2 regions of the Variovorax sp. LARHSF232 genome follow, and region 2 is predicted to be linked to the other one. Evidence: riboswitches for the same ligand, from Rfam matches in the RefSeq annotation. Region 2 holds a riboswitch; the other holds the start of a gene.
The links. Region 2 has a riboswitch for S-adenosylhomocysteine ahead of ahcY (adenosylhomocysteinase). Riboswitches for the same ligand answer to the same signal wherever they lie in the genome.
Positions count from the first base shown of each region.

Region 1: linked by a shared signal. The riboswitch ahead of metH (methionine synthase) and the one ahead of ahcY (adenosylhomocysteinase) in region 2 are both predicted to bind S-adenosylhomocysteine.

Region 1 covers NZ_JBIXJS010000002.1:126,866-130,272, forward strand. Annotated here, with positions in the region: gene metH (methionine synthase) at 1-1,295, opposite strand, end outside; S-adenosyl-L-homocysteine riboswitch at 1,318-1,406, opposite strand; gene ACIPRI_RS06040 (PACE efflux transporter) at 1,415-1,864, opposite strand; gene ACIPRI_RS06045 (LysR family transcriptional regulator) at 1,967-2,851, shown strand; gene ACIPRI_RS06050 (SH3 domain-containing protein) at 2,861-3,407, opposite strand, start outside.
Region 2 covers NZ_JBIXJS010000003.1:70,643-74,049, forward strand. Annotated here, with positions in the region: gene ACIPRI_RS09195 (HAD family hydrolase) at 1-43, opposite strand, end outside; gene ACIPRI_RS09200 (peptide chain release factor 3) at 73-1,701, opposite strand; S-adenosyl-L-homocysteine riboswitch at 1,816-1,884, shown strand; gene ahcY (adenosylhomocysteinase) at 1,962-3,407, shown strand.

The DNA.
Region 1 (3,407 bases), on a different contig from region 2:
CTGCGCACGTCGCGGCCAGCCGCTTCGTCCTGGCGCTTTTCTTCCTCGATGTAGGGGATGAGGTGGGCCACCGCCTGCTTCATGACGCGCGCCGACTTCACGACCTGCGGCAAAAACATCTTGCCCTGGCCGAACAGGTCGCCCACGACGTTCATGCCGTCCATCAGCGGGCCCTCGATCACGTTGAGCGGACGGCCACCCTGCGCGAGGATGGCCTGGTAGGCCTCTTCGGTGTCGGGCACGATGAAGTCGGTGATGCCATGCACCAGCGCATGCGCGAGGCGCTGCCCCACCGACACGGGCGCTTCGGGCGTGCCGCGCCAGTCGTTCTTCTTGCTGTCGTCCTTGGCCGCGCCCTTGGCCGACTCGGCCACTTCCACCAGGCGCTCGCCAGCATCGGGGCGGCGATTCAGCACCACGTCTTCCACCCGCTCGCGCAGGGTGGGCTCCAGGTCATCGTAGACGCCGACCATGCCGGCGTTGACGATGCCCATGTCCATGCCCGCCTTGATCGCGTGGTACAGGAATACCGTGTGGATCGCTTCGCGCACCGGGTCGTTGCCGCGAAAGGAGAAGCTCACGTTGCTCACGCCGCCCGACACCTTGGCGCCCGGCAGGTTGGCCTTGATCCAGGCCGTCGCCTCGATGAAGTCGACCGCGTAGTTGTTGTGCTCCTCGATGCCGGTGGCCACCGCGAAGATGTTGGGGTCGAAGATGATGTCTTCGGGCGGAAAGTCGACCTCGTCGACCAGCACGCGGTAGGCGCGCTCGCAGATCTCGATCTTGCGCTGGTAGGTGTCGGCCTGGCCTTTCTCGTCGAAGGCCATCACCACCGCGGCGGCGCCGTAGCGGCGCAAGAGCTTGGCGTGGTGCTTGAAGGGCTCGACGCCCTCCTTCATCGAAATCGAGTTGACGATGCCCTTGCCCTGGATGCAGCGCAGGCCGGCCTCGATCACCTCCCACTTGGAGCTGTCGATCATGATCGGCACGCGCGCGATGTCGGGCTCGCTGGCGATCAGGTTCAGGAAGCGCACCATGGCCGCCTTGCTGTCGAGCATGGCCTCGTCCATGTTGATGTCGATCACCTGGGCGCCGTTTTCCACCTGCTGCCTGGCCACCGCCAGCGCCTCCTCGAACTGGCCGTTCAGGATCATGCGGGCGAAGGCCTTGGAGCCGGTGACGTTGGTGCGCTCGCCGATGTTGACGAACAAGGTGCCCTGGCCGATCTGCACCGGCTCCAGGCCGGACAGCTTCAGGGGGGGAACAGCGGTGGGATTGGGGGACGTGGAGGTCATGGGCTCACCTGCGAATGGCGCGAACAGGCGAGCGTCGTTGCAATCGATTGAGCCCCAAGCCTGACGCCTCGCCACCTGCGGTGGCCGGGCGCTGCAACGCTCCTTGGGACCTGGCGATTTTACGCGGGCTGCGAGGCCGGCTGTGCACCGCCCATGGCGGACTTGGGCAGGCCGAAGATGCGGTCGAAGCCCCAGTTGAAGGCGAAGGTGTAGACCAGGAAGAACACCACCAGGCCCAGGTCCATCAGGAGCGCGTGCCACAGCGACACATCCAGCCACCAGGCCACCAGCGGCACCAGGATCACCACCAGCCCGCCTTCGAAGCCGAGGGCGTGGGCGACCCGGCGGGCCACGCTACGGCCCTTGACGGCCTGGCGCGACTCCCACATCTCGAACAGGCCGTTGAACACCAGGTTCCAGCAGACGGCGACGATGGAGCAGAAGATCGCCAGCGGGCCGGCATGGCTCATCGGCTGTCCCGAAAAGAGCGAGAAGCCGACGCTGGCCGCAACGATGGCGATGGCCTCGTAAAGGGTGACGTAGACGACTTTGCGCTTGATGCCTTGCATGACTTTCTCTCTCTCCATATCCAGGGGTGAAACTGGACTTTATGTGTTGTCTGCTGATATATAAAGTCATGTTCTTTCAGTTTTATTGATAGGTTGCGTCCCATGAGCCTTTCCAGCGACAACCTGCAGGTCTTCCTGGCCGTGCTCGACCACGGCTCCTTTTCGGCGGCGGCGCGGACGCTGCGGCGCGTGCCGTCGGCCGTCAGCATGGCCATTGCCAACCTGGAGGCCGAGCTGGACCTGCAACTGTTCGACCGCACCGGCCGCGAGCCGCGCCCGACCGCGGCGGCCCGTTCGCTGGAACCCCAGGCGCGCATGGTGGACGCGCAGCTCAAGGCGCTGCAGGTGCAGGCGCTGGGCCTCACGCAAGGATTGGAATCGCGCCTCACCCTGGCCATCGCGCCCGAGCTGCTGGCCGCGCCATGGAGCAGCGCGCTGGCGACCCTGGCGACCGAATATCCGCTGCTGGAAGTCGAAGTGCTGGCCGCGCCGCAGGCCGATGCCCTGGCCATGCTGCACACCGGCCGGGCGCAGCTGGCGCTGGTGTTCGAGCGCCCCAGCCTGGACGGGCGCGAGGGCTTTCAGGAAGTGACCAGCGAGACCATGGCGATCGTGGTCGCGCCCACCCACCCGGTGCTGCAGGCCGGCCACGGCGGGAAGCTGCGCGAAGAGCATCTGCACAACACGCGGCAGATCGTGGTGGCGGGGCGCGACCTCGCCACCATCGACCCGCGCTTCGTCTTCGGCCGCCACACCTGGCGCACCGACAACGCGCTGGCCGCCTTGAGCATGATCAGCGCCGGCCTGGGCTGGGGCTGGCTGCCGCGCAACCTGGCGCGGCCGCACGTGGCGGCCGGCAGCCTGGTGGAAATCGCCTTCGAGAACCTGTCGAACGAGCTGGACCTGTGGGTCGACGTGGTGTGGTCCAAGGAGCGGCCGCTGGGCCTGGGCGCGCAGCGCTTCGTGGCGCTGATGGCGCGGCGCTGATCGGCTGAATCAGTCGCGGCCGCCCTGGCCGCGATTGCCGTGGCCCTGGCCCTGGCCCTGGCCTTGACCCCGGTCGCCGCGGTCCTGGCGATCGCCGCGCTCGGCCCGGTTGCCTTTGTCGCCGCGGTCATCACCGCGATGGCCCCGATTCCCGTCGTCCCGACGTCCATGTCCGCCGCCATGGTTGTCCCATTGACGGTTGTCGCCCAGGTGGGCCGGGCGGCCGGGCGGCGGACCGCCCGGCACCACGCCAGGCCGTGGCGGGTGCACGCCCGGATCGCGCGGCGGCCGCACCTCACGGCTCGGCACCGGCACCTGCCAGGCCGGCGGCCGCGGTGGACGGAAGTCGGGTGGCGGCGGCCCAGGCCGCGGACGCCAGGCCGGCACCTGCGGCGGTGGCGGTCGCCAGCCGGCCACGGGCGGCGGTGGTGGGCGGCCGCCCCACCAGCGTGGCTCCGGATACCAGGGCCGGTCGCGGTAGTAGCGGCCCCAGTAGCTGCCGATGCTGAAGGTGACGATCGGCACGCCGATGACGGCGCCGTAGCCCGGCAGCGGC
Region 2 (3,407 bases):
AGGCGCGGCGCTCATGCGCCGGCCAGTCGGCCAGCGGCGCCATGGGGCCGGCAGCGCTGCTCACGTGCGCCGTCATGCCGCGCTTTGCAGCGCCAAGCCGGCGTGCTCGCGCAGCGGGTGGAAGTGGATCTTGGGAAAGCGCTCCTGCGCGAGGCGCACGTCGTAGGGGCTGGTGCACAGGTAGGCCAGCGTGTCGGCGGCATCCAGCGCCATGCGCTGCGGATAGGCGTTGACGAACTCGCGCAGTTCGGCCGGCGTGTCGGCGGTGATCCAGCGCGCGCCGGTGTACTGGCAGCCTTCCAGGCGCACGTCGGCGTCGTACTCGGTCTTCAGGCGGTGCTGCACCACTTCGAATTGCAGCTGGCCGACGGCGCCCAAGAGCATCGGGCCGCCGACTTCGGGCTTGAAGACCTGGATCGCGCCTTCCTCGCCCAGCTGCGCCAGGCCCTGCTGCAACTGCTTGGTGCGCAGCGGGTTCTTCAGGATCACGGTCATGAAGAGCTCTGGCGCAAAGAAGGGCAGGCCTGTGAACTGCAGCGAGGCACCGTCGGTGATGGTGTCGCCCAGTTGCACGCCGCCGTGCGTGGTGAAGCCGACGATATCGCCCGCATAGGCCTCCTCGACCGCCTCGCGGCGCTGGCTCATGAAGGTGACGACGCTGGTGGGGCGCAGCTCTTTTGCCGTGCGCTGCACCTTGAGCTTCATGCCCGGCGTGTATTTGCCCGAGGCCATGCGAACGAAGGCGATGCGGTCGCGGTGGTTGGCGTCCATGTTGGCCTGAACCTTGAACACCACGCCGGCAAAGTCCTTGTCCTCGGGCTGGATCTCCTTGACCACCGGCTGGCGGTTCACCAGCGTCGTGCTGGTGCGCGGCTGCGGCGGCGGGGCCAGGTCGACCAGGGCATCGAGCACTTCCATCACGCCGAAGTTGTTGACGCCCGAGCCGAAGAACACGGGCGTCTGCTTGCCGGCCAGGAAGGCTTCCTTGTCCCAGGTGGGCGAGGCGCCGGTGGCCAGCTCCATGCTTTCCATGGCGGCGTCGAACTCGCTGCCGAAGCGGGCCCTGAGCTTGTCGGTCTCGGTGAGCGCAATTGCTTCGAAGTCCTGCGGGCGGCGCTCGCTGCCGGACTCGAACACCGTCATGGTCTGCGTGCGCAGGTTGATGATGCCGCCGAAGCTCTTGCCCTGGCCCACCGGCCAGGTCATGGGCACGCAGGGCATGCCCAGCTCGCGTTCAACCTCGTCGAGGATGTCGAGTGGCTCGCGCACTTCGCGGTCCATCTTGTTGACGAAGGTGAGGATGGGCGTGTCGCGCTGGCGGCAGACCTCGATCAGGCGGCGGGTCTGTGCTTCCACGCCGTTGGCCGCGTCGATCACCATCAGTGCCGAGTCAACGGCGGTGAGCACGCGGTAGGTGTCTTCCGAGAAGTCCTTGTGGCCGGGCGTGTCGAGCAGGTTGATCACGTGGTCGCGATACACCATCTGCATCACCGACGAGGCCACCGAGATCCCGCGCTGCTTCTCGATTTCCATCCAGTCCGACGTGGCATGGCGCGAAGCCTTGCGTGCCTTGACCGAGCCGGCGATCTGGATCGCGCCCGAGAACAGCAGCAGCTTCTCGGTCAGCGTGGTCTTGCCGGCGTCGGGGTGGGAAATGATCGCGAAGGTGCGACGGCGGCGGGTTTCGGAGGCGTAGGACATGGCGGGTGGGCGCGGCTGGTGGCCAGAATAGCGCTGCGCGCTCATGGGCGCGCTCAGGGCTTGGCGGGCAAAGCCCGTAATTTTACCGGGCCGGACGAAGCGTTAAAATGCGCGCTTCCGAGGAGCGTTGCAGCGCCCGTCAGGCGTGAGGCTCGGACCCCATCGCAACCACGCTCACCCGCTGTTCTCTGTCGCGGTGAGTTATCTGATTCCCCCCGATCGACGCAGCGGACTCGTTCAAACTTGTTTTGGAGCCCGTCATGAGCGCAATTCTCAAAGCCCAACCCACCCCTGTTTCCACCGTCGACCAGGCGATCGCCGACCTGTCCCTTGCCGCCTGGGGCCGCAAGGAAATCAAGATCGCCGAAACCGAAATGCCTGGCCTGATGGCCATTCGCGACGAGTTCGCGAAGACCCAGCCGCTCAAGGGCGCGCGCATCACCGGCTCGCTGCACATGACGATCCAGACCGCGGTGCTGATCGAGACCTTGCAGGCCCTGGGCGCCACGGTGCGCTGGGCCTCGTGCAACATCTTCTCGACGCAGGACCACGCCGCTGCCGCCATCGCCGCTGCCGGCACGCCAGTGTTCGCCATCAAGGGCGAGACGCTGGAGGACTACTGGAACTACACGCACTCGATCTTCGACTTCGGCCCCAAGGGCTCGAAGGGCGAAGGCCCGAACATGATCCTGGACGACGGCGGCGACGCCACGCTCTTGATGCACCTGGGCCAGAAGGCCGAGAAGGACCAGAGCGTGCTGGCCAATCCGACCAGCGAAGAAGAGCGCATCCTCTACGCCGCCATCAAGGCCAAGCTGGCCGTCGACGGCACCTGGTACACCCGCAAGTCGGCCGAGATCATCGGCGTGACCGAAGAGACCACCACCGGCGTGCACCGCCTGAACGAGATGTCGGCCAAGGGCACCTTGCTGTTCCGTGCCATCAACGTGAACGACTCGGTGACCAAGAGCAAGTTCGACAACCTGTACGGTTGCCGCGAGTCGCTGGTGGACGGCATCAAGCGCGCCACCGACGTGATGATCGCCGGCAAGGTGGCCTGCGTGGCCGGCTATGGCGACGTGGGCAAGGGCTCGGCGCAGGCGCTGCGCGCCCTGTCGGCCCAGGTGTGGGTGACCGAGATCGACCCGATCAACGCGCTGCAGGCCGCGATGGAAGGCTACCGCGTGGTCACCATGGAATATGCCGCCGACAAGGCCGACATCTTCGTGACCACCACCGGCAACAAGGACGTCATCACGCACGACCACATGGCCGCCATGAAGGACCAGGCGATCGTCTGCAACATCGGCCACTTCGACAACGAGATCGAGGTCGCCTCGCTCGAGAAGTACGAGTGGGACGAGATCAAGCCGCAGGTCGACCACGTGATCTTCCCCAACGGCAAGCGCATCATCCTCTTGGCCAAGGGCCGCCTGGTGAACCTGGGCTGCGGCACGGGCCACCCGAGCTACGTGATGAGCTCGTCCTTTGCCAACCAGACCATCGCGCAGATCGAGCTGTTCACGCGTCCCGACGCCTACCAGGCCGGCAAGGTCTATGTGCTGCCCAAGCACCTCGACGAAAAGGTCGCGCGCCTGCAGCTGTCCAAGCTGGGCGCCCAGCTGACGGTGCTGACGGACGCGCAGGCGGCCTACATCGGCGTGGACAAGAACGGCCCGTACAAGCCGGACAGCTACCGCTACTGA